Regions from separate parts of the Bordetella holmesii genome, predicted to be linked through region 2. Evidence: predicted binding sites of a transcription regulator. Region 2 holds the regulator's gene; the other holds the start of a gene.
The links. Region 2 encodes FliA, which starts transcription of late flagellar genes. Its sites were predicted from a motif close to CTAAAGTTTNNNNNNNNNNNGCCGNTA; they were not measured.
Positions count from the first base shown of each region.

Region 1: a site for FliA is predicted at 4,298-4,324, ahead of LK440_RS08920 (FlxA-like family protein). Genes of this name have one in related genera too.

Region 1 covers NZ_CP085973.1:1,854,002-1,869,472, reverse strand. Annotated here, with positions in the region: partial or broken gene LK440_RS08935 (ABC transporter ATP-binding protein) at 1-801, opposite strand, end outside; gene LK440_RS08930 (ABC transporter permease) at 805-2,496, opposite strand; gene LK440_RS08925 (ABC transporter substrate-binding protein) at 2,564-3,886, opposite strand; gene LK440_RS08920 (FlxA-like family protein) at 3,984-4,259, opposite strand; gene LK440_RS08915 (solute carrier family 23 protein) at 4,395-5,711, shown strand; gene LK440_RS08910 (helix-turn-helix domain-containing protein) at 5,912-6,340, shown strand; gene LK440_RS08905 (ISL3 family transposase) at 6,406-7,626, shown strand; gene greA (transcription elongation factor GreA) at 7,981-8,457, shown strand; gene LK440_RS08895 (YhbY family RNA-binding protein) at 8,716-9,324, opposite strand; gene LK440_RS08890 (RlmE family RNA methyltransferase) at 9,343-10,014, shown strand; gene ftsH (ATP-dependent zinc metalloprotease FtsH) at 10,188-12,074, shown strand; gene folP (dihydropteroate synthase) at 12,102-12,944, shown strand; gene glmM (phosphoglucosamine mutase) at 12,941-14,284, shown strand; gene LK440_RS08870 (GNAT family N-acetyltransferase) at 14,469-15,284, shown strand; gene ppx (exopolyphosphatase) at 15,350-15,471, opposite strand, start outside.
Region 2 covers NZ_CP085973.1:1,476,487-1,491,957, forward strand. Annotated here, with positions in the region: gene LK440_RS06975 (tripartite tricarboxylate transporter permease) at 1-74, opposite strand, end outside; gene LK440_RS06980 (tripartite tricarboxylate transporter TctB family protein) at 81-545, opposite strand; gene LK440_RS06985 (NADP-dependent isocitrate dehydrogenase) at 830-3,058, opposite strand; gene LK440_RS06990 (hypothetical protein) at 3,483-4,367, opposite strand; gene LK440_RS06995 (S66 peptidase family protein) at 4,870-5,811, shown strand; gene LK440_RS07000 (Arm DNA-binding domain-containing protein) at 5,808-6,002, shown strand; gene LK440_RS07005 (sensor domain-containing diguanylate cyclase) at 6,037-7,092, shown strand; gene LK440_RS07010 (helix-turn-helix transcriptional regulator) at 7,138-7,935, opposite strand; gene LK440_RS07015 (TonB-dependent siderophore receptor) at 8,208-10,415, shown strand; gene LK440_RS07020 (hypothetical protein) at 10,415-10,609, shown strand; partial or broken gene LK440_RS07025 (IS3 family transposase) at 10,633-11,755, shown strand; gene LK440_RS17940 (flagellin) at 11,853-12,341, opposite strand; gene LK440_RS07035 (flagellin N-terminal helical domain-containing protein) at 12,263-13,603, opposite strand; gene LK440_RS07040 (RNA polymerase sigma factor FliA) at 13,729-14,472, opposite strand; gene flhD (flagellar transcriptional regulator FlhD) at 14,897-15,220, shown strand; gene flhC (flagellar transcriptional regulator FlhC) at 15,253-15,471, shown strand, end outside.

The DNA of each region.
Region 1 (15,471 bases), 380 kb from region 2:
AATGAAGCTCACCCACCCCCTCGACGGCCAGCAATACGCTGTCGCTGCGGCGTTCGCGAACCTGGCCCTCCAGCACATTCATGGTGCCCACAAAGTCGGCGACGAACCGGTTTACCGGGTAGTCGAACAGGGTGGTGGGCGTGCCGATCTGCTGAACCACGCCGCGGTCAAGCACGGCCATGCGGTCGGCCGTGGTCATGGCTTCCTCCGGCCGTGGGAGACGAAAATCGTGGTGATGCCCAGTCGGCGCTGCAGCGCCAACAGGTCCTGACGCATCTGCACGCGCAGTTTCTTGTCCAGGTTGGACAGCGGCTCGTCTAGCAGCAACACCTGCGGCTCGATCACGATTGTGCGGGCCAGTGCCACGCGTTGCTGCTGGCCTCCCGAGAGTTGATTGGGACGGCGCTTGGCAAATTGCGCCAGCCCGACCAGTTCGAGGGCATCCTGCACACGCTCCTGGATCTGCGCCCGCGGCAACTTGCGTTCGACCAGACCGAACGCTACGTTGTCCCATACCGTCATATGTGGCCAGAGCGCGTAGTTCTGGAACACCATCCCGATGTTGCGCTTCCAGGGCGGCGTGCCGCTGATGTCCTTGCCGTCGATGAGCAACTGGCCATGGCTGTGCTGGTTGAAACCGGCGATCAGCCGCAGCAGCGTGGACTTGCCGGAGCCCGAGGGCCCCAGCAGGGCGAAGAATTACCCTGGCTCGATGTTGATGTTGATGTTGATGTCCTTGAGGACCTCGTTCTTGCCATAGGAGAGCCGGATGTTGCGGCACTCAACGCTGATTTTCTTCATGGTTCAGTCCTGCGCCGGGCGTTGGCGGGATGATGCCCGCTCGACCAGCAGATGAGAAACATAAGTGCCTATGCCTACTGCCACGACGGCCAGCACGCCGAGCGCGGCGCCTGGACCCCGCCCGGCTGCGCTTTGCATATACAGGTAAATCCCGTAGCTCATGGGAGCCTGACTGTCGCGCGTGACCAGCATGATCGTGGCCGACAGCTCCACGGCAGCGGTCACGAAGCTGGTGACAAATCCCGCCAGCATGCCACCTGCCATCAGGGGCACGACCACGCGACGCAGTGTGCGCAGCCGGCTCGCGCCCAGGGACTCCGCCGCTTCTTCCAGTGAGATATTGATCTGCTGCAATGACGCCACGCAGGCGCGCAGAGCGTAGGGCAGCCGCCGTACCGAATAGGCGATCATGATGAGCACCCATGAGGACGTGAGCAGAACCCCGCCGATTTCCACGCCGCGGAAGGTGCGCAGGTAGCCGATGGCCAGCACAATGCCCGGAATGGCCAGGGCTGCCGAGGCCAGAAAGTCCAGCCATTGCCGCGCCGGCAGACGGGTGCGCAGTATCAGATAGGCGATGGCCGTGCCCAGCAGGACGTCGACACCTGCAACCAGACCGCAATACAAAAGCGTATTGGCGATCATGCCCTGCGACTCGGAGAACACCGCGGCATAGTGCGACAGGGTGTAGCCGTCGGGCAGGGGCGCGTAGCTCCAGACGCTGGCCAGCGACAGCAGCAGCACACCCAAGTGGGGTGAGAGCACCAGGGCGAGCACCAGAATGATCCAGCCATAGGCCAGGATCGACTCGGCAGGGCGCAGCTTGCGCTTCTGGATCGCGCTGCCGCCCTTTTGCAGGGTGGAGTAGTCCTTGCCGCTGAGCATGCGGGCCGAAAGCCACAGGGCCAGAATGGAAAAGCCGATCATGATCACGCTGATCACATAGCCCAGCGGATCCTCCAGGCCGACCTGTGTGATGCGCAGATAGGCCTGCGGAGCCAGCATATTGGTGATGCCCAGCACCAGCGGAGTACCGAGGTCGTCGAAAACCTTGACAAACACCAGCGAGGTGCCGGCCACGTAACCAGGCAGCGCCAGCGGTAAAATCACGCGGCGGAACAATCTGAAACCGCGAGACCCCAGATTGAAGGCTGCTTCCTCCATCGACCCGTCGATGTTGCGCAACGCCACCACCAGGTTCATCAGGATGAAGGGGAAGTAATGGATAGATTCGACGAAAATGACGCCATTGAGCCCCTCCATGAATGGAAGGGTGATGCCGAACCAGTCGTCCAGCAACAGATTCACCGAACCTGAACGCCCAAAGAGCAATTGCATGGCGACCGCGCCCACAAACGGCGGCATGATCAGCGGCAGCACTCCGAGCGTCTGGATGAGCAGCGCACCGCGGAAGTCAAACCGCACGGTGAAATACGCCAGTGGTATGGCGATCACCGATGCCAGCAAAGCGGACCAGCCCGCGACGTAGAGGCTGTTGAAGAACGCTTCCTGCATCAATGGCTGGCCAAAAAAAGCGCCGAAATGGCCAAGCGTAAAACTGCCGTCCGCGTTGACGAAGGCGGTATAGAAGACCGTGCCGACTGGAAAGACCAGGAAAAGCACCAAGAAGGTCAGCACCAGCAAGGCGGCCAGCAGCGGCCCGGCGGGCAGGCGGGATCGACCCGTGAGCATCATGAGGGTTCCTGCGCAAAGAGAAGAGGGCGCTGGCTCGCACGAGCCAGCGCATGCCCCTGCCGGGGGGTTACAGGGCGGCGGCTTCGCGAGCCACCTTTACCGCTTGTTCATAGTTGGCGCGGGCCTTGCTGTTCCATTCGCCTTCGAGTTGCGTGAGCTTCTGATTGACCGCGGCGTCTTTCTTGTTGCCCGCGAACAGTTTCAGAAACTCAGGGTCGGCGACCGTTTTGCCATCGACGACCTGCGACCAGGTCAGCTTGCGTGCCTGGGCAAGCAGCTCGGCAGCCTTGCCTTGACCCGCGCGCTCGCCGAGCTTGGCCTCTGCCTCGTAGATGGCTTTGGTGGCAGCCTGGAGTTCCTTCAGGCGGAACGTGATCGTCTGGTCATACAGGCTTTGCACCACGTAGTAGCGTGTCTGGGACAGGTCGGCGTCAAAGTGCACTTTGCTGCGGCGTGCGATCTCGGCCGGGTCTGGATAGCCCGGCGGAATCTTGCCCTTCATGTCCGCATAAGGCAGCACCGGCAGGCGCGAAATCTTGGGTTCGAGCAGCAGTTCCTGCCCGGCCTGGCTAAGCGTGAAAGCGATGAACTTCTTGCCTTCCTCGGCATTCTTGGCCCCATCGATCAGCGCGATATTGGCCGGCACGATGGAAGTCTCGCTCGGGTAGACGAACTCCACCGGGAACTTGGAGTACTTGCTCGACAGACCAAAGAAATCGATGACCGGACCCGCGCCGAATTGGCCGTTATTCACCCCGTCGGGAACTCCGAATGATCGTTCGGTGACGGCGCTGCTGTTGCCGGACATGCGCAGAATGGTCTGCCAGCCCTTGTCCCAGCCTTCCCCTTGCAGAATCGTCTCGACGGTCAGATGCATGGTGCCGGAACGCGAGGGGGCGGTGATGCCCACATGGCCAAACCATTGCGCAGCAAGCAGATCCTTCCACTCTACCGGTGCTGGCAGCTTGTTGGCTTTGATATAGCGCGTGTTGTACATGATGCCGTAGCCGGTCAGGGCCTGGCCCATGTAAAGGCCGGAGGGGTCATTGATCGGATAGTTGCCGATCTTGTCCGGCACGGCTTTGTTCAGCACATCCGGGGCCTTGGCTAGCAGCTTGTCGCGGCCGAGCACTTCAAAGGCGTCAGGCGCGCTGGCCCAGAATACTTCCGGGCGTTGGCCGGCCGGCGTTTCGCGCACGAAGGCAATACCCGAGACGGTGTCCTTGTTAAGAATCTCGACCGTGATCCCGGGGTTGGCCTTCTCAAAGGCCGCCTTGTAAACCTGGGTGAGATCCTTAGGAAAGGACGTGATCACGGTGACGGTGCCGGCAAGGGCGGGGGTGGTGGCGGCCAGCAGGGCGGCCGCCAGTGCAGTGCGCACGGCGTTCATGGTTTGTCTCCTCGGTGTTTTTATGCGTAACAGACCATAGCCCTGGCTTGCGGGCGCGTCCAATCAGAAATTTTGATGTGCCCGATCAGCGCGGCCCTCAGGTCTGCAATTGCTGCAACTGCTGTTGCAGGACTTTCTGAATCTGGGTCTGCAAGGTGGCTGCCTGGGTGTTGAGTGCCTGCAATTGCTGAGCCTTCTGCTCGGCCGTCGCATTGCTATTGCGCACCCGGTCCATCTGCTGCTGCAACTGCCGCAGTTGCTGCTGTAGTTCTCGCAAGGTCTTTTGCAGCGAACTGTCGCTGGTGCCGGAGCTCGAATTGGTACTGCGGGACAGGCCGGTATAGGCGCTGGAGCCGACGGAGGAAATGGCCATACTTCGGGTCCTCGGGCAGGGTGTGAGGGTTACTCCTAGTACGGCAGGGGGGCACGGAAACTTAAACCTTGTTGCCCATGCCTTGGGCAGCCCTTACACTTCGCCCCGAATCCCTACATAAGCCTCCAATTTTTCATGTCCGACTCCTATTTCCCGCGCTGGCGGCTGGCCGATGACACCGTGCCCGGCGTGCTGATTGCGCCCGATGAAAGGCTGTCCTGGCCCAAGAACATCGCCATGGGCGCCCAGCACGTGGTGGCCATGTTCGGTTCGACCGTGCTTGCGCCGTTGCTTATGGGCTTTGACCCCAACGTCGCCATTCTGATGTCGGGTATCGGGACGCTGATATTCTTTCTGTTCGTCGGCGGCCGCGTGCCGAGTTATCTGGGGTCCAGTTTTGCCTTCATCGGTGGCGTGATCGCGGTGACAGGCTATGCCGGTTCGGGCCCCAATCCGAATATTGGTGTGGCCCTGGGGGCCATTATTGCCTGCGGGTTGGCGTATACGCTGATCGGCCTGGTTGTCTGGGTGGCCAATGCGCGGGGTGGTGCCGGCGCAAACTGGGTCGAGGCGTTGATGCCGCCGGTGGTCACCGGGGCTGTGGTCGCCGTCATCGGCCTGAACCTGGCGCCCATCGCCGCCAAAGGTGCGATGGGCAGTTCGGGTTTTGACACCGCCATGGCCATCGTCACCATCGTCTGCGTGGGCGGCATAGCCGTGTTCACGCGGGGCATGGTGCAGCGCCTTCTGATTCTCGTTGGCCTTATTCTGTCCTGCGTCATTTATGCCGTGCTGGCCAATGGCATGGGCCTGGGCAAAGCCATCGACTTCTCGGGCGTGGCAGCGGCGGCCTGGCTCGGTCTGCCGCATTTCGCCGCACCGGTCTTCACGGCTGAGGCCATGGGCCTGATCGTGCCGGTGGCCATTATTCTGGTGGCGGAAAACCTCGGCCACCTCAAGGCCGTCAGTGCCATGACTGGCCGCGACATGGACCGCTACCTGGGCCGTGCCTTTGTGGGTGATGGCGTGGCCACCATGGTCTCTGCTGCGGTGGGCGGCACGGGCGTGACCACATATGCCGAGAATATCGGCGTCATGGCCGTCACGCGGATCTATTCCACGCTGGTTTTCGTGCTGGCCGCGGTCATTGCCATCGTGCTGGGCTTTTCGCCCAAGTTCGGCGCCTTGATTCAAACCATTCCGGGCCCAGTCCTTGGGGGCATGTCGGTGGTGGTGTTTGGCCTGATCGCCATTGCCGGGGCACGGATATGGGTCGTCAACCAGGTCGATTTCAGCGACAACCGCAACCTGATCGTGGCGGCGGTCACCTTGGTGCTGGGCGCGGGCGACTTCACCGTCAAGTTGGGTAACTTCACCCTTGGCGGCATCGGGACCGCGACTTTCGGTGCCATCATTCTCTATGCCATTTTGGGCCGGGCGCGGCGCCGCTGACGATGACGGCGCCCAGGCGGCAGGCGATAGCGAGCGGCGCGGCGGGAGTGATCCGCGCTGCCGGGCGTGCGAATGCGGCCACGCGAGACCGCAGTTGCACTTGGCTTTTGGTTGCTTGAACGAAAGGCCTCAGCCTTGAGGCAACTGGCGCTTCCGCGCCGCCCCTATCGGGGGATCACCCAACGAGGTGTACTGTCGCCATGAACAGCCATGAAGAGTTTGGCAAACGATTGGGACGCGCGCTCGCCGATCATCGGCGGATTCGCGGTCTGACTCAGGAGCAAGTTGCAGAACGCCTGGGCGTGGAGCAGGAGACCATCTCCCGCTTCGAGCGCGGCGCCACGTTGCCGCCCCTGAACCGCTTGCTGGATCTGACCGACGTTTTAGGCGTGCCTTTGGATGCGGTTTTGGCCGGCGGACCGGCCAGGCACAGTGACCAGGTCAGCGACATCGCCGCACGCCTGGCGTTGTTGGCCGAGGATGATCGCGAGTGGGTGCGGCGCTGGGTGGTCGAGTTGTGCCAACGCCTGGCCCGGCATGGCACGCCAACCTCCGCCGCGCTGACGCCATTTTCCGAGCAGCGCGCCGATGTCGATAACATCGCTTTTTTTTGGTTCATCGCGGAATAGCGTGGAGCCGTGCTTGATTGCCGTTACGCTTGATCCTTGATTTTTCAAGGATCAAGGCCGGAATCATGCTGGACCGCAAGACGATCGAGAGGTTGGGTGGGTGGGAAGGTTATCGGGTGGAGCGGGTCGTGTGGCCTGAAGGTGAGAGCCGGACGGTCACGATTTACCTGAAGCCTTCAGCGCGAACGATGCACTGCGAGCACTGCGGCAACCGATGTCGGCAGGTGCATGAGACGACCACGCGCCGGGTGCGGGATCTGCCGCTAATGGCGCTGCGAGTGACGCTGGTAGTGCCGCGTCGGCGGGTCTGGTGCGAGCAGTGCGGTGGACCGCATCTGGAGAGGCTGAGCTGGCTGGGCCGTTACCAGCGAGTGACCGACCGGCTGGCCGAGGCGGTCAGCCAGTTGCTTGAGTCCAGCAACATTCTGGCCGTGGCGCGCTTCTTCCAACTGGGTTGGCACACGGTCAAGGCGCTGGACAAGGCCCTGCTGCGACGGGCGATCCAAGAGCCGGACTGGAGCCAGATCCACTACCTAGCGATGGACGAGTTCGCTCTACACAAGGGCCATCGTTATGCCACGGTCGTTGTCGATCCGATCCGCCGTCAGGTGCTATGGATCGGTGATGGCCGCTCGCGCGAGACGGCCAGAGCCTTCTTCGAACAACTGCCAACTGGGGTTGCCCAGCAGATCCGGGCCGTAGCGATCGACATGACGACGGCCTATGAGCTGGAGATCCAGGCCAACTGCCCCAACGCCGAGATCGTCTACGACCTGTTCCACGTCGTGGCCAAGTACGGCCGTGAAGTGATAGACCGGGTGCGTGTAGACCAAGCGAACCAGTTGCGGCACGACAAGCCGGCCCGCCGGGTGATCAAGTCCAGTCGCTGGCTACTGCTGCGCAATCGCAAAAACCTCGATCCGTGCCAATCGGTAAAGTTGGACGAGTTGCTCCAGGCCAACCAGCCCTTGCTCACCGCTTATCTGATGCGCGATGAGCTCAAACAGCTGTGGTTCTACCAACACCCCGGCTACGCCCGCCAGGCATGGGATCACTGGCTGCAACAGGCTCAGGGCAGCGGCATCGCCGCCTTGGCTCACTTCGCGCTCAAGCTAAAAGCCTATCTGCACGGGATTCTGTCTCGCTGTCGCCACCGGCTCAACACCAGCATCGTCGAGGGCATCAACAACACCATCAAAGTCATCAAGCGCCGCGCCTACGGCTACCGCGATCAGGAGTACTTCTTCCTCAAGATCCGGTCTGCATTCCCCGGTATTCCTCGATGAACCTTTTTTTTTGCGGAAAATGGTGCTCAACTGGTGCCAAATACCCGATAAATATTTGCCTGTGCCTGGGGGCTTGCTTTTCCCCTGGAGTTTGACCACAATGACACATTGACTGCCCCGGTTCCGACCCGAGCCGGGGTTTTGTTTTGGGTTTAAGCCACGCTTTCCGTCCGGGGCGTGTCGCGGCCAGGCCGTATGCGGCCAGCCGCCAATACTCTGGAAGACCATATGCCAAACTGCCCCGGGGCGACCCCGCCAGGGCAGCGACCGCGTACTGTCTTTCGGCAGCATGGCTTGGGCCTTCACCGAAACGCCTCTTTGGGGGGCGTTTTCTACTTTTGCTGGGATAACGACATGTCTGCCATTCCTTTGACAGTGCGCGGGGCCGAGCGCTTGCAACAAGAGCTGCACCGGCTGAAAACCATCGAGCGTCCATCGGTGATCAATGCGATCGCCGAAGCCCGGGCTCAAGGTGATCTGTCGGAAAACGCCGAATACGACGCCGCCCGCGAGCGCCAGGGTTTCATTGAGGGACGCATTGCAGAACTCGAAGGGACGCTGTCTAACGCGCACTTGATTGACCCGACTGCACTCGATGCGGAAGGCCGCGCCGTATTTGGCGCAACCGTCGAAATCGAAGACCTGGACTCCGGCGATCGCCTGACCTACCAGATCGTCGGCGACGTGGAAGCCGATATCAAATCCAATCTGATTTCGGTATCCAGCCCTGTGGCGCGCGCGTTGATCGGGCGCTCTGAGGGCGAGGTTGTGGAAGTGAAAGCCCCCTCGGGCGTGCGCGAGTACGAAGTCATCGGCGTGCGCTACCTCTGAGGCGCAACAAACCGCCCCCCTTCGTGGATCGTACCGGCCCAAGCATGACCCCTTCCGAGGTGCCGGTTCATCGTCCCGAGTCCAGGGGGGCGCGGTTTTACCAGGATTGTGTGCCACGCGACGTCGGTCTGCGGGGCGCGGAAGGTTCCGACTGCCCTGCCGGGCGGTGCTTGTGACAGGCTGCGGCAGGCGGGAATAAAAAAAGGAGCCTGGCGGCTCCTTTGAGTACGGCAAGCGTGAAGGCTTGCGGTAAAGCGGTTACTTGCTCTTGATGACGCGGGCGCGTTGCAGGCCGCCTCGAGCGCTGGTGCCCGTGCGGGCGCCGTCGCGTAGCGACAGCGCGCTGCCGGAACGGCGCGGGATGCCATGACCGGCGGCTTCCTGAGGTTTGCGCGTGGAAGGGCGCATCGGACGGCCCTTCTCGTTTAACGGGACCGAGCGCGGTGCAGCCGTCTTGGGTGTTTCACCTTCTGCAGGCTTGCGCGACCGGGTCTTGCCCAGCGTCTTGCCTTCGGCGGCAAGCTTTTTGGGCGTGTGTGGCTCGCTGGCGCGGCGCTTGCCGGAGGCTTCGGCCGCCTCGGCAGGCGTGTCGGCCGAAGGACGGAACAGAATGAACAACTTGCCCAGATGGTGCACCGGGGCGCAGGAAAGCGTGTCGCAGATGCTGGCGAGCATGGCCTCGCGCGTATCACGGTCTTCACCGCCGGCCCGCACCTTGATCAGCTCGTGCGAGTTGAGGGCGCGGTCGATTTCTTTGAGGACGGCGTCGGTCAGGCCCGCGTCGCCGATGAGGACGACAGGCTTTAAGGGGTGGGCGGCGGAGCGAAGATCGCCACGCTCGCGTGAGGTGAGTTCTAATATAGGCATGCTTGGAATTGTACGGTAATGGCTAAAAAGAAATTCTCCAAAGATTGGATTCATCAGCACATCAATGACCCATATGTGAAACTGGCGCAACAAAAGGGTTATCGGGCGCGTGCCGCCTTCAAGCTGATCGAGATCCTGGAAACCGAAAAATTGCTCAAAAAGGGCGATGTCGTCGTCGACCTGGGCTCGGCGCCGGGCAGTTGGTCGCAGGTCGTGCGCGAGCGGCTCGCTGGCGCGGGAGGTGTGGTTGCCGGACGCATCATCGCCCTGGATCTGCTGCCCATGGAGCCGATTGCAGGGGTGGAGTTCTTCCAAGGAGACTTCCGCGATGACGATGTATTGGCCGAACTTGAGCAACGCGTGGGAAATCACGCCGTGGATCTTGTAATCTCCGATATGGCCCCCAACTTGTCGGGGGTAGGATCGGCCGATTCCGCCCGGATCCAGCATGTCTGTGATCTGGCACTGGAATTTTCCTGCGCGCACCTCAAGCCCAACGGCGCCCTGATCGTCAAGGCGTTTCACGGCAGCGGGTTTTCGCAGATCGTCCAGTCCTTCAAACAGCGTTTTAAGCGGGTCGTCGAGCGCAAGCCCAAGGCTTCGCGCGATAAATCCTCTGAAACTTTTCTGGTGGCGCGTGATCTCAAGGACCCCGTGGTGAGGGATTTGAAAACGAATACAGCCGAATAAAACAAGGGGGTAACACCCCTGAACGGCCCGGGCGTAACAGGCCGCGGGGCGCCAACCGGCGCAATCTGCCTTGACAGGGTAGAATGGGCTATTGACTTTACATTGCAGGCCGGGCGTTGTTGCGCGCGGGAGCGCCGGGTCTGCCGGTCGGAATCGAGAGCAGGAGATCGACCTTGAACAATTCGTTTTCTAAAGTTGCGGTCTGGATGGTGATCGCACTGGTGCTGTTCACGGTATTCAAGCAGTTCGACGGACGTGCACAGAGCCAGGACGGCGTGAGCTACACCCAGTTTATGGATGACGCCAAAGCCGGCCGCATCCGCAAGGTCGACGTTCAGGGCGATGTGCTCTACGTTACGCCGGATACCGGGCGTGCCTATACGCTGACGTCGCCTGGCGACCTGTGGATGGTGTCTGATCTGCTGAAGTACGGTGTACAGGTTTCCGGCAAGGCCCGCGAAGAGCCGTCATTGCTGATGAGCATTTTCGTTTCCTGGTTCCCGATGCTGTTGCTCATCGGTGTCTGGGTGTTCTTCATGAGGCAGATGCAGGGCGGCGGACGCGGGGGCGCTTTCAGCTTCGGCAAATCGCGCGCCCGCATGCTCGACGAAAACACCAATCAGGTCACTTTTGCCGATGTCGCCGGTTGCGACGAAGCCAAAGAAGACGTCCAGGAGCTGGTCGACTTCCTGCGCGACCCGAGCAAGTTCCAGAAGCTGGGCGGGCGTATCCCGCGTGGCGTGCTGATGGTCGGCTCGCCCGGTACCGGCAAGACCTTGCTGGCCAAGGCCATTGCCGGTGAGGCCAAGGTGCCGTTTTTCAGCATCTCCGGTTCCGACTTCGTCGAAATGTTCGTCGGTGTGGGCGCGGCCCGCGTACGCGACATGTTCGAGAACGCCAAGAAGCATGCTCCTTGCATCATCTTCATCGATGAAATCGATGCCGTGGGTCGCCAGCGTGGCGCCGGCCTGGGCGGTGGAAACGACGAGCGCGAACAGACCCTCAACCAGATGCTGGTCGAAATGGACGGCTTCGAGTCGGGCCAAGGCGTGATTGTGATCGCCGCGACCAACCGTCCCGACGTGCTCGATCCGGCGCTGTTGCGTCCGGGCCGCTTTGACCGTCAAGTGGTCGTGCCGTTGCCCGATATCCGTGGCCGCGAGCAGATCCTGAAGGTGCACATGCGCAAAGTGCCTCTGTCGCCCAATGTGGATGCCACCATCCTGGCACGCGGCACGCCTGGTTTTTCGGGTGCAGATCTGGCCAACCTGGTCAACGAAGCCGCGCTGTTTGCCGCCCGCCGCAATGGCCGCACAGTCGACATGTCCGACTTCGAAAAGGCCAAGGACAAGATCATCATGGGCGCAGAGCGCCGCTCCATCGTCATGCCCGAGGAAGAGCGCCGCAATACTGCTTACCATGAGTCTGGCCACGCCATCGTTGCGCGCATGCTGCCCAAGACGGATCCCGTGCACAAAGTCACCATCATCCCGCGCGGGCGTGCGCTGGGCGTGACCATGCAGTTGCCGGAAACCGATCGCTACAGCATGGACAAGGGCCGCCTGCTCAATACCATCGCAGTGCTGTTCGGCGGCCGTATCGCCGAAGAGCTCTTCATGGATCAGATGACGACTGGCGCGTCCAATGACTTCGAGCGCGCCACGGCCATCGCCCGCGACATCGTCACGCGTTATGGCATGACCGACGAGCTGGGCCCCATGGTCTATGCCGACAACGAAGGCGAGGTCTTCCTGGGACGCAGTGTCACCAAGACCACCCACGTCTCTGAGGCGACCATGCAAAAGGTCGACAACGAGATCCGCCGCATTATCGATGAGCAGTACGGTATTGCCCGTAAGATTCTGGAAGACAACCGCGACAAGGTCGAAGTCATGACCCGCGCGCTGCTCGATTGGGAAACCATCGACGCCGACCAGATCAACGACATCATTGAAGGCCGTCCGCCGCGCCCGCCCAAGCCCCCCCAGGGTCCGTCGGATTCGCAGGATACGCCGCCCAGTGGTGTGGCGACCGGGGGCAATACGGCCGCGGCGGTGTAATCCGCGGTCGTCCCTGCACGTTTTTACATGGCAAATTCTTTTCTGTGCGGGCGCTTTGAGCTGGATCTCGAGCGCCCGCTTGTTATGGGTATCGTCAATGTCACTCCCGATTCGTTTTCGGATGGGGGCAAGCACGACGATGCCGATGCGGCTATCGCACATGCCCGCAGGCTGATTGCAGAGGGTGCTCACATCCTGGATCTGGGTGGCGAGTCCACGCGGCCAGGCGCGCCGGCTGTGCCGGCCGACGAAGAGCTGCGGCGCCTGCTGCCTGTGATCGAAGCCTTGCGCGATTGCGGCCTGCCTTTGTCCATCGATACCTTCAAGCCCCAGGTCATGCGTGCCGTGCTCGACGCGGGCGCCGACATGATCAACGATATCTATGGTTTTCGTCAGCCTGGCGCTATCGAGGCGGTGGCTCAGTCACGTTGCGGCCTGTGCGTGATGCACATGAAGGGCGAGCCCGGCACGATGCAGGATGCTCCTGAGTACACCGATCTCATGGGCGAGATTGGCGTGTTTCTGGGTGCACGCGCCCAGCGTTTGCGAGCGGCCTGGGTCGATCCACGCCGCATCGTGCTCGATCCTGGATTCGGTTTTGGCAAAACCATGGACCAGAACTATCAACTGCTGCGCAGGCTGGCCAGCCTGCGTGTCTCCAGCTATCCGCTGCTCATCGGGCTGTCTCGTAAATCGATGATCGGGGCGGCCACCGGACGCCCGATCAACGAGCGCCTTCCCGGCAGCATTGCCGCCGCGCTGGCCTGTGTGGCGCGTGGGGCCTCGATCGTGCGCGTGCACGATGTGGCTGCCACCGTCGACGCGCTCAAGGTCTGGCAGGCGGCCGAACAAGGAGCCCTCCTCTCATGAGTCAACGTAAGTATTTCGGCACCGATGGGGTGCGTGGTGAAGTCGGCGGCCCGGTGATCAATGCCGCTTTCGCCTTGCGCCTGGGCTATGCCGCCGGTCGCGTGCTGGTGCGCCGCAATGCCAATCGGGTCGGCGGACGCCCGCAAGTGCTTATCGGCAAGGACACGCGCATTTCCGGCTACATGCTCGAGTCCGCCCTCGAAGCCGGGTTGTCGGCGGCAGGTATCGACGTGTTGCTCGCCGGCCCTATCCCTACGCCGGGCGTAGCCTACCTGACGCGCACGCTGCGTCTGGTGGCGGGCATTGTCATCAGTGCCTCGCACAACCCGTACCAGGACAACGGCATCAAATTCTTCTCGGCTGAGGGCACCAAGCTGCCCGACGATGTGGAAGCGGAGATCGAGGCGGCCTTGGATGAAGAGTTGGGATGCGTCCGCTCGGAAGAGCTGGGGCGCGCTCGCCGCATGTCGGATTCGCAAGGGCGCTATATCGAGTTCTGCAAGAGCACCGTGCCATCCACGCTGGATTTGCGCGGCATGAAACTGGTGATCGACGCTGCCAATGGCGCGGCCTACAACATCGCGCCGCATGTGTTTCGCGAAGTGGGGGCCGAGGTTCATGCCATTGGTGTCTCGCCGGATGGCTTTAACATCAACAAGGGTGTGGGTGCGCTGCATCCGGAGTCCCTGGCCGCCGAGGTCAAGGCGCGCGGTGCGCACTACGGCATCGCGCTCGACGGCGACGCCGATCGCCTGCAGATGGTCGACGCCAGCGGTCGGATTTATAACGGCGACGAGCTGCTCTACGCCATCGTGCGCGATCGCATGCAACGTGGCAAGGTCGAGGGCGTGGTCGGAACGCTGATGACCAATTACGGTTTCGAGCTGGCCATGGGCCGCTTGGGCGTGGCCTTTGAGCGGGCCAACGTGGGCGACCGTTATGTGCTCGAACAACTGCTGGCTCGGGGTTGGAAGTACGGCGGCGAGAGTTCGGGCCACTTGCTGTGCCTGGATTGCCACACCACGGGCGACGGGACTATTGCAGCCCTGCAGGTGCTGGGCGCCTTGCAAGCCAACAAAACCGCCTTGGCCGACTGGGTGACGGATTTGCGGATGTATCCGCAGGTGATGATCAACGTGCCCCTCAAGCCCGGTATGGACTGGAAAACCCATGCGGGGCTGGCCGCTGCCCGCGAGGCGGTGGAGGCTGAGTTGGCCGGGCGCGGACGGGTCTTGATCCGCGCATCGGGGACTGAACCGAAGCTGCGTCTGATGGTCGAAGCGCAAGACGAGGCGCTGGCTCAGGCCAGTGCCGAGAAATTGGCCGCAAGCCTGGCCTGAATCCCAGCGAAGGCCCTGAACAACGGCCCGCCTCCGAGCGGGCCGTTGTTGTAACTATATGAAAACAATCCGTTTCCTGCGCACTTTACGCGGGCGGCGTAAACTTCATAGTCAAGTAACATTTTGGTCAGAAAACTGACATGACGCGCGTCCACACTTGCAGCAAATTTAGGAGCCCCGCGCAATGCTTGAACTAGCCCGCTTGGATAAAACGACCGACGGCAGCGGAAACTGGGCCGGTACGGGCCAGCGCACGCTGGCCGTGGGCCTGGCCCGCACTCCCGAGGAAGTCGAGCAGATCCAGCGTCTGCGCTATCAAGTCTTCACGCAGGACATGGGGGCGGTGTTTCCCGATGCCCATGACGGCATAGAGCAGGACAGGTTTGACCAGTGGTGTGAGCATCTCATGGTCACCGAACTGGACACCGGACGGGTCGTCGGCACCTACCGCATCCTCACGCCCGAGAAAGCTCGCGAAGCCGGCGGTTATTACTCCGAGTCGGAGTTCGATCTCAGCGGACTGGGCCCGCTTCGCCACGAAGTGGTGGAATTGGGGCGCTCGTGCACGGATGCGGAGTACCGGGGCGGTGCCGTCATCATGTTGCTCTGGTCGGGGCTGGCCGAGTATCTGCGCCGTGGCGGCTACCGCTATGCGCTGGGCTGCGCCAGCGTCAGCCTGCGCGACGACGGTGTGACCGCCGCGGAAGTCTGGCGCACGGTCTGCAAAAGTCTCCCGGGCGAAGGTGAGCCTCGTGTGGCGCCTTTGCATCGCTACCCGGTCGAACGTCTGGACAGCCCCTTGCCGGCGCGCGTGCCGCCGCTCATCAAGGGCTATCTGAAGCTGGGTGCCCGGGTGTGTGGCGAGCCTGCCTGGGATCCGGATTTCAACGCCGCCGACTTTCCGGTGTTCATGGACATGGAAATGATGGACGAGCGCTACAAACGTCACTTCGGCCTGGTCGAGCCGCCGGCTGAACTGCGCCCCACGGGGACGCGCTGATCATGCGCCGGGTATTGCGCCGCTGGAAAATCCGTTTCGTGCGGCGCGCTACCCGGCCAGTCAGGCTAGCGCTCAAGCAACTCGAACGCGAAACCGACTTTGCGCCATTCTGAGACTTCGCCTTGCAAGGTGAAGTCCGTGAGCGGGTGGCTATCGAGCCAGTCGCGAGCGATTTCGACCTGTATAT
Region 2 (15,471 bases):
AAGATCGCCCACAGGAGATTATCCAGGGCAAAGGCGACAGAGAAACCGTGAAGCAGATTGTTCAGAATGTCCATCTCGTCTCAGCCCCAACGAAAGAGCGGGAACTGCAGTTGCAGGCCCCATGAGAAGATGGCAACACCCAGGGCGGTGACGCCCGCGGCGAGCAGCGCGGCGGTTTTTAGCGTGTGCTGGCGGTCGCCGAGCGCAGAAATAAAGACCAGGCCGAAGGTCGCGGGAATCAGGCCTCCGTATTGCCCCAGGAGGATGAAGGTAAGCAAACCGGCTGTGATGCATGCCCAGCCGCGCCATTGCGACGGGGCAGGGCCCGCGTCTGTCTCGGCGCCGTCCTGCCGCCGGGTCCGCCATATCGCAACGCCCAGCAGGGCCAGTAGCGCTCCCAGAATGGCCGGAAACATCCCTGGCCCCATGCGCCCGAGTGTGCCGAGCTGATAGGTCGTGGCAAGCGCAAAGGCCCCCAGGCCCAACACAATCATCGCCCCGCCCGCAGCCCATTCGTGGCGCTCGGATCGTGATTCCTGCTGCATCCTTTTGTCTCCTTTCGCATGGCTGACGGGTGTCTGAAGCCAAGCTGAATTTAGGTTGAAAAGGTCAGCAGTCTAAAAGTCCAGACTTGCGTTTTGCTTTCATTGATACGCTAAATGCCGTTAAATTACGGGAAAATACCTACTTCTTTCATTTAGCTATCAATGCCGAAAGGAGATCGAACCGCCATTCCGTTGACCGAATTTAGCGGCTTTTAGATTGATTTTGAGGCGCGATAAATAAAAAAAAACGGCCCGAAGGCCGCTTTTTGGGGCGTGGGCCGCTATCAGGCGATGGTGGCCAAAATGCTGTTGAGCGTCGTGCTCGGGCGCATGGCCTTGCTCGTCTTGTCAGCATCCGGCTGGTAGTAGCCACCGATATCAACAGCTTTGCCTTGCGCGGCCTTCAGTTCGTCCAGAATCTTGGACTCATTCGCGGCCAACGCGGCAGCAGCAGGCGCGAACAATGCCGCCAGTTCCTTGTCGTCGGTCTGCTCGGCCACGGCCTGGGCCCAGTACATACCGAGGTAGTAGTGGCTGCCACGGTTATCCAGGCCACCGACCTTGCGCTCCGGCGACTTGTTGGTGTCGAGGAACTTGCCGGTGGCTTGGTCCAGCGTCTTGGCCAGCACGCGGGCGCGGGCATTGTTATAGGTGCTGCCCAGATGGTCGAGCGATTCGGCCAGTGCCATGAATTCGCCCAACGAATCCCAGCGCAGAAACCCTTCTTCAAGGAATTGCTGCACGTGCTTGGGCGCCGAGCCGCCAGCGCCGGTCTCGAACAACGCACCACCAGCCATCAGCGGAACGATGGACAGCATTTTGGCGCTGGTGCCGAGTTCCATGATGGGGAAAAGGTCGGTGAGGTAGTCACGCAACACGTTACCCGTCACGGAGATCGTGTCTTTCCCTGCACGGATGCGCTCGAGCGACACTTTGGTGGCCTCGACCGGCGAGAGGATGCGCAGATCCAGGCCGCTGGTGTCGTGATCCTTGAGGTAGCGTTCGACCTTGGCGATCAATTGGGCGTCATGGGCACGGTTGGCGTCGAGCCAGAAGACCGCAGGCGTATCGCTGGCGCGGGCCCGGGTGACAGCCAGTTTGACCCAATCCTGGACGGCCGCATCCTTGGTCTGGCACATGCGCCAGATGTCACCCGTCTCGACGGATTGCTCGAGCAATACCGCGCCGCTGGCGTCGAGCACGCGCACCACGCCGGTAGCCGGGATGATGAACGTTTTGTTGTGCGAGCCGTACTCTTCGGCAGCCTGAGCCATCAGACCGACGTTGGGCACGCTGCCCATGGTGACGGGATCGAAAGCGCCATTGCGTTTGCAGTCTTCAATCACGGCTTGGTAGACGCCGGCGTAAGAACGATCCGGAATCACAGCCTTGGTATCTTGCAACTGCCCGGCGGCATTCCACATTTTGCCGGAGTCACGGATCATGGCGGGCATGGATGCGTCGACGATCACGTCGCTGGGCACATGCAGGTTGGTGATGCCCTTGTCGGAATTGACCATGGCCAGGGCCGGCTGCACCTGATAGAGCGCGTCAATGTCGGCCTTGATGGCTGCCTGCTGCTCAGCGGGCAGATTGGCCAGTTTGGCGTACAGGTCGCCAATACCGTTGTTGGGATCGAACCCGGCCAGCTTGAGGGCATCAGCGTGCTTGGCGAGTACGTCCTTGTAGAACACGGACACCACATGGCCGAAGATCACCGGATCGGAGACCTTCATCATGGTGGCCTTCAGGTGCACCGAGAAGAGTACGCCTTGCTGTTTGGCTTCATCGATCTGGGCCTGCAGAAAGCTGCGCAGCTTGCCGGTCGACAATACCGCGGCATCGATGACTTCGCCGGCCTTGACAGCGACCTTGTCTTTCAGGACAGTTTTCTTGCCGTCGGCGCAGGTCAGTTCGATCGATACGTTGCCGGCGGCGGCCAGGGTGACCGACTTTTCGGAACCGTAGAAATCTCCGCTTTCCATGCTGGCAACATGCGACTTGGAGTCGGCTGACCAGGCACCCATTTTGTGAGGGTGTTTGCGCGCGTAGTTCTTGACCGACAAGGGCGCGCGGCGGTCGGAGTTGCCTTCGCGCAGCACCGGATTCACGGCGCTGCCCTTGACCTTGTCGTAGCGAGCCTTGACGTCACGCTCGGCGTCCGTCTTGGGCTCATCGGGATACTCGGGCAATTTGTAGCCCTGGGCCTGCAGTTCTTTGATGGCGGCCTTGAGCTGAGGCATCGAAGCACTGATATTGGGCAGCTTGATGATGTTGGCTTCGGGCGTGAGCGCCAGGGCGCCGAGTTCGGCAAGCGCATCACCGACGCGCTGGGCTTGCGTCAGCGTTTCCGGGAACACCGCAAGGATACGGCCAGCCAGCGAGATGTCGCGGGTTTCTACCGTGATGCCGGCGGGCTTGGCGAAGGTCTGGATGATGGGCAGCAGCGAACGGGTGGCCAGAGCCGGAGCTTCGTCGGTGAAGGTGTAGATGATCTTCGGAGTGTTAGACATAGTCCTTTGACTGCCCGTGTGCGCGGCGCGCATCCGGACATACCTTGCGCAATACGCTGTAGAGTTTGTCGGGAGTGTGATGCAGGGCGACGCGCCGCCGCCAACCATCGCGGGCCGAGAGGCGCTCGCTTGGCCGCTCTCGCGGAGCGTAAAAGCGGGCGCATCCCGTCTGAACAGGCAGCGTCGTCCCTTCCGTGACGGCACGCGCCTCCTTATGTGTTGGAGAACTGTGGGGCCGCCACAGCTAATGATTGTAATACCTGAGCCGGCCTCGCGCGCGGCAAGCCCCCGGTACAAGCCGGCAGCCACACAGGCCGCCCGCAGCACTGGCCGCGCGCCGGAAACGTCCTGAGCGGCGAATCGGCCACGGCAGGTTCGCCAGACCGGCCCGCGCGGCAGGAACAGGGAGATGGCGAGCCGATCTTTACGCCCGACAGGCATGGCCGGGCAGGGGCCCGGCCCACCAACCACTGCGCAGCTCGCGGGGGAGAACGTCCGCGTGCACACGCGCGCTGGACTCCCATGCGTGCTCGCTGACCTCCAGCCCGGCGTATACGCCATACCCGTCTCCTGCCTCGATGCGTCCCTCGGCAGCCAGGCTTTCCCCTGCCCGGATACTGCCCTGAGCCACGATATCGCCACGAGCCTTGATGCCCCAGCCCGCGCCGAGGTGGCCGCCGGCGCGCACATCGGCGCCTGACTCGATGCCGTGTCCTGCCTGCAAGCGGCGCGCCGCCTCAATGGCGCCGCCGGCGCGCAAGCCTTTGGCACAATGCAAATCCTCCTGGGCGGTGAGCGAATCACCGACTACGCAGTCGCCGTCGATACGTGCGGCTCCACGGCAGACCAATTCCCAGCCGGCGCGCAGCGACTCGCAGGCAAGCGCCGCACCCGATTCGACGCTCCATTCGGCCTGTACGAGTCCGCCGGCCTGCAACGGGCCTTCCGAGCGCACGGCCGCAGCGCTCTTGATGTCCCCGCCCGCGACCAGCGCTCCCGCGCAAGTGATCCCTGCGCCGGCAAGAATGTCCCGACCCGCGCGCAACAGCCCGCCGGTTTCCACTGCGCCGCGCACCCGCAGCGTGCCGGCAAAGACCAGAGCGTCGGCGGCTAAATGATCCAACGTGAGAACAGCATCGGTGGGGCCGAACTGATCAAGCAACCAGCAGGCGTCTTCGACTCGCCCGGCAGCGACCAAGGCATCGAGCAACTGCTGATAGCTGCTGTCGCTTGCCGCATTGCGGATGTACCAGCGAAATCCGTCCGCGCAAGGTTGTTTGGCCTTGATGAAGGCTTTGGTGATGTCCATGCGTATTCCTGCCGCCCTGTTACAAAAGGACGATGCGCGCCGCTCAAAGGCGCGCGGTTAGGCGCGGGTTATGCCCGTCGACCTGAAGAATTGCGCTATGGGGGATTACTGAGGTCGCCGGGCTAAATCATCTGCGGCGAGTGTGGGGGCGATACCTGCCTGGCGCCCGCGCAGCAAGGCGCCGCGCATCAGGGCGGGCGTGCAGACGAAGCGGGAGGCGGGGGTAAGGACAGGCATGGGGCAGGATTGTACGAAGGACAGAACGGAAAGTGAAGCCGGGCAGGGCGCCTCAGTTGGTAATGCGTCGGCGATTGGCCATAATCGCGTCATTTGCAATGCAGGAGTAGTCATGACGGATGTCTGGGAGCGGCGGCGTTTTCTCGGCGTGGCAGGCGCTTGCGCAGCCCTAGCGCTGGCAGGCTGTGCGGCACGTCCGCCTCGCGCGGCGCGGGCCGTAAGAGGGGGAGCCGCGGCCGGATCAACGCAGGCGGCCGCGCGACCGGTGCCGGCCCTCAAGCCAGGCGCGGTCGTAGCGGTGATCGCGCCGGCTTCGGCCGTTGACGGTGCCGCCGACGCCGCCGCTGCGTGGCTTCAGGCGCGCGGCTATCAGCCCCGGCTGATGCTGGGCGCGCGCATGGATGCACCTTATGACTATCTGGCTGGATCGGACAGTTTGAGGCTGGACCAACTGCACGCAGCATTTTCGTCTGCCGAAGTGGGTGCCGTGTGGTGCCTGCAGGGCGGGTTCGGATCGTGGCGCCTGCTCGATCAGATCGACTACGCCTTGATCGGCGCCAATCCCAAGCCGTTTATCGGCTACAGCGACATAACCGCCTTGCATCTGGCGCTACAGCAGCGCGTGGGCTTTGTGACGTTTCATGGCCCCATGTTGGGACAGGATTTTATCGTGGGCCGCGCCGAACCCACCGAAAGCCTTGCGTGGGCCATGCTCAGTGGCCAGGTGGGTGCGGGCAGCTGGATCGAGGCGCCGCCAGGCAGCCAGGTGGTGGCGTTGGCTCCGGGCCAAGCCAGTGGCAGGCTGGTTGGCGGCAATCTTGCGCTCATCAGTGCGTTGATGGGCACCGACAACGAGATCGACACGCGTGGCGCCATTCTGTTCATCGAAGATGTCAATGAGTTGCCGCCCCGCGTGGACCGGATGCTCTCGCAATTGGCGGCGGCGGGCAAGCTCGATAGCGTGGCGGGTGTGCTGGTAGGTAACTTCACGAGGGGCTCGCCAGGTAGCGATCCAGCGGGCCAGAGCCTGTACTGGCCGATTCTGCGCGAAACGCTGCAAGGCCGCGGCGTGCCGGTGCTCGCGGGCTGGCCCAGTGGGCACTGGAATCCGAATCTGATGTTGCCGCTGGGCGCACGCGTGACGCTCGATGCCCAGCGCCGCGCCCTGCGCCTGGATCAGGTGATAGTGGAAAACCGAGCAACATGACTGCACCATTCGAAGGCGTGCGTCCGGCGTCAGAGTCATCTATCGAAATCGGCTTTGTGTTCGAAGGCCGCCATTGCGTGCAACGGTTGCGCTTGAAGCCAACGGCGGCCAATCTGAAAAAAGCAGCAATCCGGCGCGCGGAAATCCTTGAAGCGATTGCCCGCGGCGACTATCGTTTGCCCGCTTCATGACGTGGCTTGCGCACCATTCCAGCGGCGCGCTAGGATGGCTGCAACCCTTTGGCACGCCTTTATCATCGTGGAAAACCTTGTTTCTCAGCTCGCCGCATCGCTGCCCGCGGCCAAAACTCTGGAGCAGCTCACCCGCCCTTTGCTGGACATCTTGGGTGCGGTCACAGGAATGGAGTCTACCTATCTGACGGCCATCGACCTGCAGCAAGATGTGCAACAAGTGCGTTTTGCCCGCAATGCCGGATTGATGAAGATCCCCGAGGGTCTGGAAGTCAGTTGGTCAGACACGTTGTGCAAGCGCGCCTTGGATGAGGGCTGCCAGTTCACCAACGACGTCGCCCAGCGTTGGGCTGACTCCGACGCGGCCAGCGCACTGGGCATTCAAACCTATTTAAGTGCGCCCGTGCGCTCCGAGGAGGGGCGTCTGCTGGGTACGATTTGCGCGGCCAGCGCCGAGGTCAAGCCGATACCCATCGATGCGCAGACCGTCATCACACTGTTTTCTACGCTGATCTCGGGCTTTATCGAACGTGAGCGTCTGCTGCGGCAACTGCAATCGGCCAACGAGTCCCTGCGAGTCATTGCCCTGAATGACGCCCTGACCGGACTGCCCAATAGGCGCTCGCTGTACGAGACGTTGGAGATCATGCTGGCCCGCGCGTCGGAGCAAAGCGAAAGCGTCATCGTCGGCCTGATGGATCTGGACGGCTTTAAACAGATCAACGACAAGCACGGCCATCATGCGGGCGACGCTTTGTTGTGCGCGGTGGGCCGGAGAGTCAGCGGCGCGTTGCGTCCGAGTGATGTATTGGGCCGTTTGGGCGGCGATGAATTCATGCTGGTGGCAGCAGGCCCCGCGGATGACGCGCATGCTCGGAACCTGGCTCAAACGTTGGAGCAGCGTATGCAGGCCGAATCCAAGGGAGAGTATGTGCTCAACGACATCAGGCTCAGCTACGCCGGGGCCAGCGTGGGGGTAATCGCCTTCGTGCCGGGCCAGCATACCCATATCGATGCGGATATCCCCGTGCGTCTGGCCGATGCCCGGATGTACGAGGTCAAGCGGCAGCGACGCAACCGCCTGTCGTGACAGCTCACTATGGGTAGGCCCCTGAGCCGCGACAGGCCAGGCGGATTACACCGTTCGCGTGCCGAGCGCCTGGCGCGGCGCCATACCATATGCCCGGCGAAAGGCCGTGGCGAAATTCGCCGGGCTGCGATAGCCGGCGATCTCCGCCGCCCGCGCCACTCTCACGCCCTCACGCTCGAGTGCCGCGCGTGCCCGGCGCAGCCGGGCATCGCGTCTGAACTCATCCACCGCGCACTTCCATGCCGCCCGAAAATGCCGCTGCAGCGTATTGACGCTCAGGTGGTGGCGCGCGGCGATCTGTGCCAACGACCACTCGTCCGCGCAACCGCTTTCAAGCAGTTCTTTGACCTGCACCATGCGCAGGAGCTTGCGCCGGCTCAGTGTGCTGCCCTCGTCGGAAGCATTGCAGAGCAAACCGCCCGTTTCGCGCAGCAGTTCGAGGACCCTGGCTTCCATATAAAGAGGCAGGAGGTCGGGATGCTTGCGCGGGGGATGCAACAGTTGCTGCAAACGGGCCAGTCCGCCTCGCGATAGCGGCCAGCGATAGGGCTGCAAGGGCAACGCCTTGCGCAATGGGTTCTCTGGCGCCAGGCGGCTGGCCAGCCATTCTGGCGTCAAGTGCACCTGAACGGCGCGCTCGACATCACCTCGCCGCGAGTAGCGCACCAATTCATAACTCACATCGGCGCTCCAGGTGACGGCGTGTCCCATCATGGATGTGCGTTGCGCCAATACCGTGTCACCCGCGTACAGGTCGGCTCCGCCACCGGCGACCATCAGCAGATAAAAGCCAGGACCCTCCTGGCTGCGCAGCACACCGCCCTGCAGGTCGCGCCAGTCCATCCGCCTGACCGTCATGCCGGCGCCGAACGCATGCGTTTCGCACCCCCCTCGAAACGAACGCTGCCCGGGGCGAGGACGCTCAAATAGAGGTCTGCCGCAGAAGTTCCGGAATTTGGTTGGGAAGCAAAGGTTTGTGGTGCCACGGCAAATATTTCAAGAATTTCAAGCTGACATAATCACGAACCATAAATGGTATTACAAATCATTCCCACTTAGAAAGTAATGTCCCCATATATTTCATGCGGGGCATGCGTTATTCAGGAGCTTCTCGAATGTCGTTCGCGCGTTTCTCGCGGCATTACGCCCGTACCGCTGTCCTTCTGGCCATGACTGGACCGGCGCTCGCCCAGACCGGGACGCAGGTCCCGCCCCACGTCCAGGAGATGCAGGCCGTTCAGGTGCTGGGAACGGCAGAGGATGAGGTCAAGGAATCGCTGGGCGTATCGATCATTACCGCCGAGGAGATCCAGCGCCGCCCGCCGGTCAATGACCTGGCGGACATCATCCGCCGCGAACCCCGCGTTAACCTGACCGGCAACAGCGCCAGTGGCGCGCGGGGCAATAGCCGCCAGATCGATATCCGTGGCATGGGCCCTGAGAACACGCTGATCATGATCGACGGCAAGCCGGTCAGCTCACGTAATTCCGTGCGCTATGGCTGGAACGGCGATCGCGACACGCGCGGGGACTCGAACTGGGTGCCGGCCGAGGACGTGGAACGCATCGAAGTCATTCGCGGGCCGGCCGCCGCGCGCTATGGTTCGGGAGCCATGGGCGGGGTGGTGAACGTGATCACCAAGCGTCCCACGGACAAGACCGAGGCCTCGGCGACTTATTACGTCAACCAGCCGGAAGACAGCAAAGAGGGGAACACGAACCGGGTGAACTTCCGCCTGTCGGCTCCCATCAGCGACACGCTGTCGATGCGCTTTTACGGCAACTACAACAAAACCAACCCGGATGCGCGCGACATCAACGCTGGCTATGCCTCGGCAGGCACGGCCGGCGTGACATCGACCGCTGGCCGCGAGGGCGTCACGAACCAGGATCTGAACACGATGTTCTCCTGGAAAATGGACCAGAGCAATACGTTCGATCTGGACATGGGTTTCAGCCGCCAGGGCAACCTGTATGCCGGCGACACCATGAATAACGCGAACACCGTCGTGTCCGACGCCATGTACGATCATGAGACCAACATCATGTATCGTGACAATCTCTCCCTCACGCATCGCGGCACTTATGATTGGGGCACGACACGTGCCAGCGTGGGCTACGACTACACGCGCAATTCGCGGCGCGAGGAAGGCCTGGCAGGCGGCCCGGAAGGCGCACCGACCGGCAACGGCTTTTCGACCTCACGGCTCAAGACGTGGCGAGCCGATGGCGAGGTCAACCTGCCTTTCCACCTGGGCGTGAGCCAGGTAGCCACTCTGGGTGTCGAATACGTGCGTGACACCCTGGACGACCCCAGCGGCCTGCGCCAAACCTACACTGGCGGCACCATCGCCGGCACCGAGGCGGGCAATCGCGACACCAAGGCCAAGCAGAACAGCTACGCGTTTTTTGTCGAAGACAATATCGAGGCGACCCGCAGCATCATCCTGACCCCGGGCGTGCGCCTGGACCACAATTCCGAGTTTGGCAGCAACTGGAGTCCGAGCCTGAACGCGTCCTGGGCAGCCACCGACACGTTCAAGATAAAGGGCGGGATTGCCCGCGCTTACAAAGCGCCCAATCTGTATCAGTCCAACCCAAACTATCTGTTGTATAGCCGCGGCCAAGGCTGCCTGTCTTCGGAAACCAACAGCAACGGCTGCTACCTGGTAGGTAATGCGGACCTCTCGCCCGAAATCAGCGTCAACAAAGAAATCGGTTTCGAGTATGACCCGGGCACGTGGCGCACCAGCATGGCGTACTTCCGCAACGATTATCAGAATAAGATCGTCGCCGGCACGGACATCCTTTATCGCCTGAACAACGGCGCGCGGGTCTTGCAGTGGACCAACAGCGGAAAGGCGCTCGTCCAGGGGCTGGAGGGCAACCTGTTCATTCCCATCGCTCATAACGTGGATTGGAATACCAACTTCACCTATATGATCGAGTCGAAGAACAAGAGCACCGGCCAGCCGCTCAGTGTGATCCCGAAGTACACAATCAATAGCACGCTGGACTGGTTCTACACGGAAAAACTGTCATTTCAGGCCAACCTGACCTACTACGGCAAGCAGACAGGCCCTTCGGTCAACGAGCGTACGGGCGTGGATCTGTCAGGCGACGCACTGCAGACAGTCAGCCCTTATGCGCTGGCAGGGTTGAGCGTGGGCTACGAGGTCAACAGAAATCTGCGTTTCCGCGTCGGGGTGAGTAATGTGTTCGACAAGAAACAGTACCGCGAGGGCAACGCCTCGACCGCAGGCGCAGCGACGTATAACGAGCCCGGCCGCGCCTACTACGCCACCATGACCGTGAGTTACTGATGCACTCGCTCCGTTTTGTAGCACTGGCGCTGGCAGCAGGCAGCTCGGCAGCCCAGCCGGGGCCGGCGCCAGCCTTCGATCCGGTGGCTGAACGCGCTCGTCTGGGCGTACTGGGACTGGTGCAACAGCAGGTGATGCCTCGTTCCGATGGTTTAACTGACCTGCTCCCCGTGATTAGTACGAAATCGATGTAGAGTCCGTTCCCAAAGGAATGGCAATGAAGAAACGATTTACGGAAGAGCAAATCATCGGCGTGCTCAAGGAAGCCGATGCAGGTGCCAAGCCCGCAGAGTTGTGCCGCAAGCACGGAATCTCCGAGGCAACGTACTACAACTGGAAGGCGAAGTTCGGTGGCATGACGGTGTCGGACGCTCAGAGGCTCAAGGAGCTGGAGCAGGAGAACAACAAGCTCAAGAAGCTGTTGGCCGAGTCGATGCTGGACAAGGCGGCGCTTCAGGATCTGCTAAGCCGAAAGTAGTCAGCCCGCAGGCCAAACGCGAGGCGGTCAGGACATTAATGACCGAGCGCAGCATGGGTGTTACCCGGGCCTGTGGGCTGGTAGGAATTTCGCGGTCGCTGTTTGCCTACGAGAGCACACGCTCAGGCGATGCTGCGCTGACCGAGCGCATGAAAGAGATGGCAGTGGAGAAACGACGCTACGGCTATCGGAGGATCCATGTGCTCTTACGTCGCGAAGGCTGGCAAGCAAATCACAAGCGAATCTGGCGGCTGTACAGTCTGGCAGGGTTAAGCGTGCGAAAACGAAAGCGTAAGCGAATCGCGGCGACCGAGCGCGTGGTTCGCCCAGCGGCAATCGCGCCGAATCAGAGTTGGTCAATGGACTTTGTGGCCGACGGCCTAGCCTATGGCCGCCGATTCCGCTGTTTGACTATCGTCGATGACTACACTCGCGAATGCCTGGCCATCGAGGTCGATACGTCGTTGCCGGGACTGCGTGTTGCCATGGTGCTGCAACGGCTGGCGGAGATGCGTGGCCTGCCGCGATCTATTACCGTGGACAACGGGCCAGAGTTCGCCGGAAGAGCCTTGGACGCCTGGGGGCCTACCAAGCAGGCGTAAAGCTGTCGTTTATTCGGCCGGGTAAGCCGGTGGAGAACGCTTATATCGAAAGTTTCAACGGCAAGTTCCGCGACGAATGCCTTAACGAGCACTGGTTCTTGTCCCTGCGACAGGCTAAAAGCTTGATCGAAAACTGGCGAGTCGAGTACAACACCGATCGGCCTCACAGCGCGCTCGGATATTTAACGCCGGCGCAATTCGTGCAGGCTCATCAGAAAGAAGGTCTTTTACCCCTGGGCTCTATGTCGGTGCCGTACTAAATCTGGGGGCAGGTCAAAAAGACAAAGGCCGGGAAATCCCCGGCCTTTGTCTTGAATGCGTGACCTGGCGCGTGCTCGGCCAGGCCTGCTTTTGCGATTAACGCAGCAGCGACAGCACCGTTTGCGGCACTTGGTTGGCCTGAGCCAGAACCGAGGTGCCTGCCTGTTGCAGGATCTGCGCCTTGGTCATGTTGGACACTTCCGTGGCGTAGTCCGCATCTTCGATGCGCGAACGTGCGGCCGACAGATTGTTGACCGTGTTGTTCAGGTTGGTGATGGTCGATTCAAAACGGTTCTGAATCGCGCCTAGCTTGCTGCGCAGCGAGTCGACCTTGGACAGCGCCTTGTCCAGCGTGTCGAGCGGATTGGCAGTGGCGGTGCCGGCGTGGGTGGCTTCCGAGGTCAGCGAACTGTCGGTTTCGTCAAGATAGATGGCGGTGCCTTGAGCGGTCGTGACGCTGCCATCTTTTTGGACGTAGTAATCCTTCGTCGTCTTAGGGGTGGTCGTCAGCGAACCATCGGCAGGGTCAATATAAACGTCGGCAGTGGTGCCGACCTTGACGGTCGGGCTGGAGCCCGTGCCGATTGTGTAGGTGTCGGTACCGACGGCAACTTTACCGCCTGCGGCAGCCAGCGCGGCGTCATGTTGGCCTTGCTGTAGCTTAGGCTCGTGGCCGTGATAGGACTTTCGTCGCCAGTTGCGGTGTAGGTGGCGCCATTTTCGAACTTGACCGTGCCGCCGCCGTTTTTCCCGCTGTAGAGAGATGCTGCCAAGCTCTCAGTCGTTGCTGCTTTATCGTTAGGATCAGCACGGGTCTTAGTCAGGTTGTCGGTACCGTCGAGGTAGAGCGTTGCACCGTCATCGGCGGCCTGGATCTTGCCGTCCGACTTGATCAGCACCTCCTGCGACGAGCCGCCGATCGTGACGGTCGCCTTCTGCGAGCCGGTGGCCGGTGTGATCTCGGCAGCGAAATCCGCAGCAGCAGTATCGCCCGTGGCGATCGTCTTGCCGTAGGTGAAGTTGCCCGAGGTGGCGTTGTAAGCATAGGTTGTGCCGTCGACGGTGGCGGTCGAACCCGTCGTCATCTTGCTGTATACGTCGGACAGCGTGGCCTTGGTGTTGTCGGTCGAGACTGCGTACTTCGTGACGCCGTCCGTGGTGCCGATGTTGGTGCCGCGAGAGATCAGATCGGTTTCGGTGGCTGCCTTATTGGCAACAGAAGCCTTGCCGTCGACGTTGAACGTACCCAGCCCCAGGGTCGAGGAGGTGATTTCTTCCAGGTCGATGGTGATGGTTTCACCGTCGTTGGAGCCAACCTGGATGCTCATCTTCTTGTCGGCAGCCAGAACCTTGACGCCGTTGAACTGGGTCTGGCCCGAGACGCGGTCGATTTCTTCGAGGCGTTGGCCGATTTCGTCCTGAATCGACTTCAGGTCGGATGGGGAGTTGGTGCCCGTGGTGGCCTGAACCGTCAGTTCGCGGATGCGCTGCAGGTTGTTGTTGATTTCGTTCAGCGCACCTTCGGTCGTCTGCGCGACCGAGATGCCGTCGTTGGCGTTGCGGGCGGCCTGGGTCAGGCCTTGGACGTTGGCGGTGAAGCGGTTGACGATGGCCTGGCCGGCGGCATCGTCCTTAGCGCTGTTGATGCGCAGGCCGGAGGACAGGCGCTCGATGGCGGTGCCCAGGGCCGATTGCGACTTGTTCAGGTTGTTGGTGGCAACCAGCGACAGGTAATTGGTGTAGATAACAGCAGCCATGGATAGCTCCCAAGAGAGAAAGGCTTCTTCAAACTGGGCAGCGGGGCCGCCCATCATCAGGGGGATGCGTTCGTGGTGCTTGCCCCGCATCTCCCGCTGCCTGGATAACGTCCGCGAGTTTGTGATCTTTAGGAATTTGCGGGCGCGTTACAACTTTTTTTACCGTCGCTGTCGCGGCCGCGCGCCACCGACGGTGTCGGGGCCGCCCGACGACGCTAGATGACGTGCGACAGCAGCTGCGGCTCGGGCAGTTTGGCCCAGGCCAGCTCCTGCAGCGTCGCGCGCAGGCGCGCAGTGGCCTGCGAGCGCAACTGGCATACGCGGGCTTCGGTCACATTGAGTACTGCGCCGATTTCCTTGAGATTGAGCCCTTGCTCGTAATAGAGAGACAGCAGGAGTTGTTCGCGCTCGGGCAGGCGCTCGATGGCCTGGATGAGGCTGGCGCGCAGATCGGAGGCCAGCAGGGCATTGAGCGGGTTGCCGCTGCTCTGCACGCAGGCCGGCTGCCAGTGGCCTGCGCCGCTTTCTCCATCGGCATCGATGTTTTCGTAGTGCAGGATCTGAATGCCCTGCGCGTCCGAGAGCATGGATTGGTATTCGTCCAGCGGCACGCCCAATTCTTCGGCGATCTCGGTTTCGGTGGGAGGGCGCATGAGGCGCTGCTCCTGCCGCTGAATAGCGCTTTCGATGCGCCGGCTTTTGCTGCGCACGCTGCGTGGCAACCAGTCCTGGCTGCGAAGCTCATCCAGCATGGCTCCACGGATGCACGCCGTGGCGTACGTCTCGAACTGGGCGTCGGGCGTTTCCTGGTAGCGGCGTACGGCATCGAGCAGGCCGATGGTGCCGGCCTGCATCAAGTCATCGAGCTGGACGCTGGCTGGCAGGCGGGCAAGCAGTTGCAATGCCAGCTTGCGCACGAGCGGCGAGTATCGGAGCAGGCTTTCTTCTGCGTTGGGCATTCAGGTCCGGGCGACGGGTTCTTGCTGCGTGCGGCTCGATATTGTTGCTGCGCCGCAACGGCCAGGCGGCCAGCAGGCGGCATGCGCAGCCGACTATTTCCACACCGTTATTGTGGGGAATTCCGCCCGTTTCATTCGGGTAATCACGCAACGTTTTGAGCGTTTATTTACGAATTTGCGATGTAACATGTGAAATAGATGCAACAACTGTCGTGTAGTTTTTTTGAAATATTGAAAAAATCAACGTTTAGTTATAAAAATCAGAGAAAATGACAGCAATCATGGTAGGTTTCATGTAAATTGCAATTAACTAATACATTTCGCATTAAGACGAAAATAACAGGTCTGTGCACGGATTTCGGGGGCGCGCGACCTGTTGGCGAGCCCCGACGAATGCCAGCGTTTTAGTCACAGGAGTTAAAAAGTGAATACTGCTGACAGTTCCTTGCTTGCGGATATCCGTGAAGTCAATCTGTCGTATTTGTTGCTGGCGCAGCGTATGTTGCGCGAGGACTATGCAGCCTCCATGTTCCGCCTGGGTTTCAGTAACGAAGTGGCTGACATCCTGATGCGGTTGTCGCCCGCGCAGTTGGTCAAGCTGGCCAGCTCCAGCTCGGTGCTGTGCCGTTTCCGATTTGATGATTACAGCCTGCTGTCGGCCTTGACCCAAGATGTGCTGGGCGGCGCGCTGCAACAGGCTCACGCCACCATCCTGCTGGCCAAGCAACCCGTCGAAGAGATTGCGTAAGACATGGCCTTGAGTAGCGCGGCGGGGCCCTCATGGCGATAAAAAGCGTCGCCCAGGAAGCCGATGAAATTCTGCTGGCCAGCGCGATGATCACGCTCGGCGCGCGCCTGCAGGTCCTGGAGGCTGAGACCAGCCTGAGCCATGATCGGCTGGCACGCCTGTACCGGGAGATACGCGGCTGCTCTCCTCCAAAGGGCATGCTGCCGTTTTCGGTGGACTGGTTCATGACCTGGCTGCCGAATATTCATTCG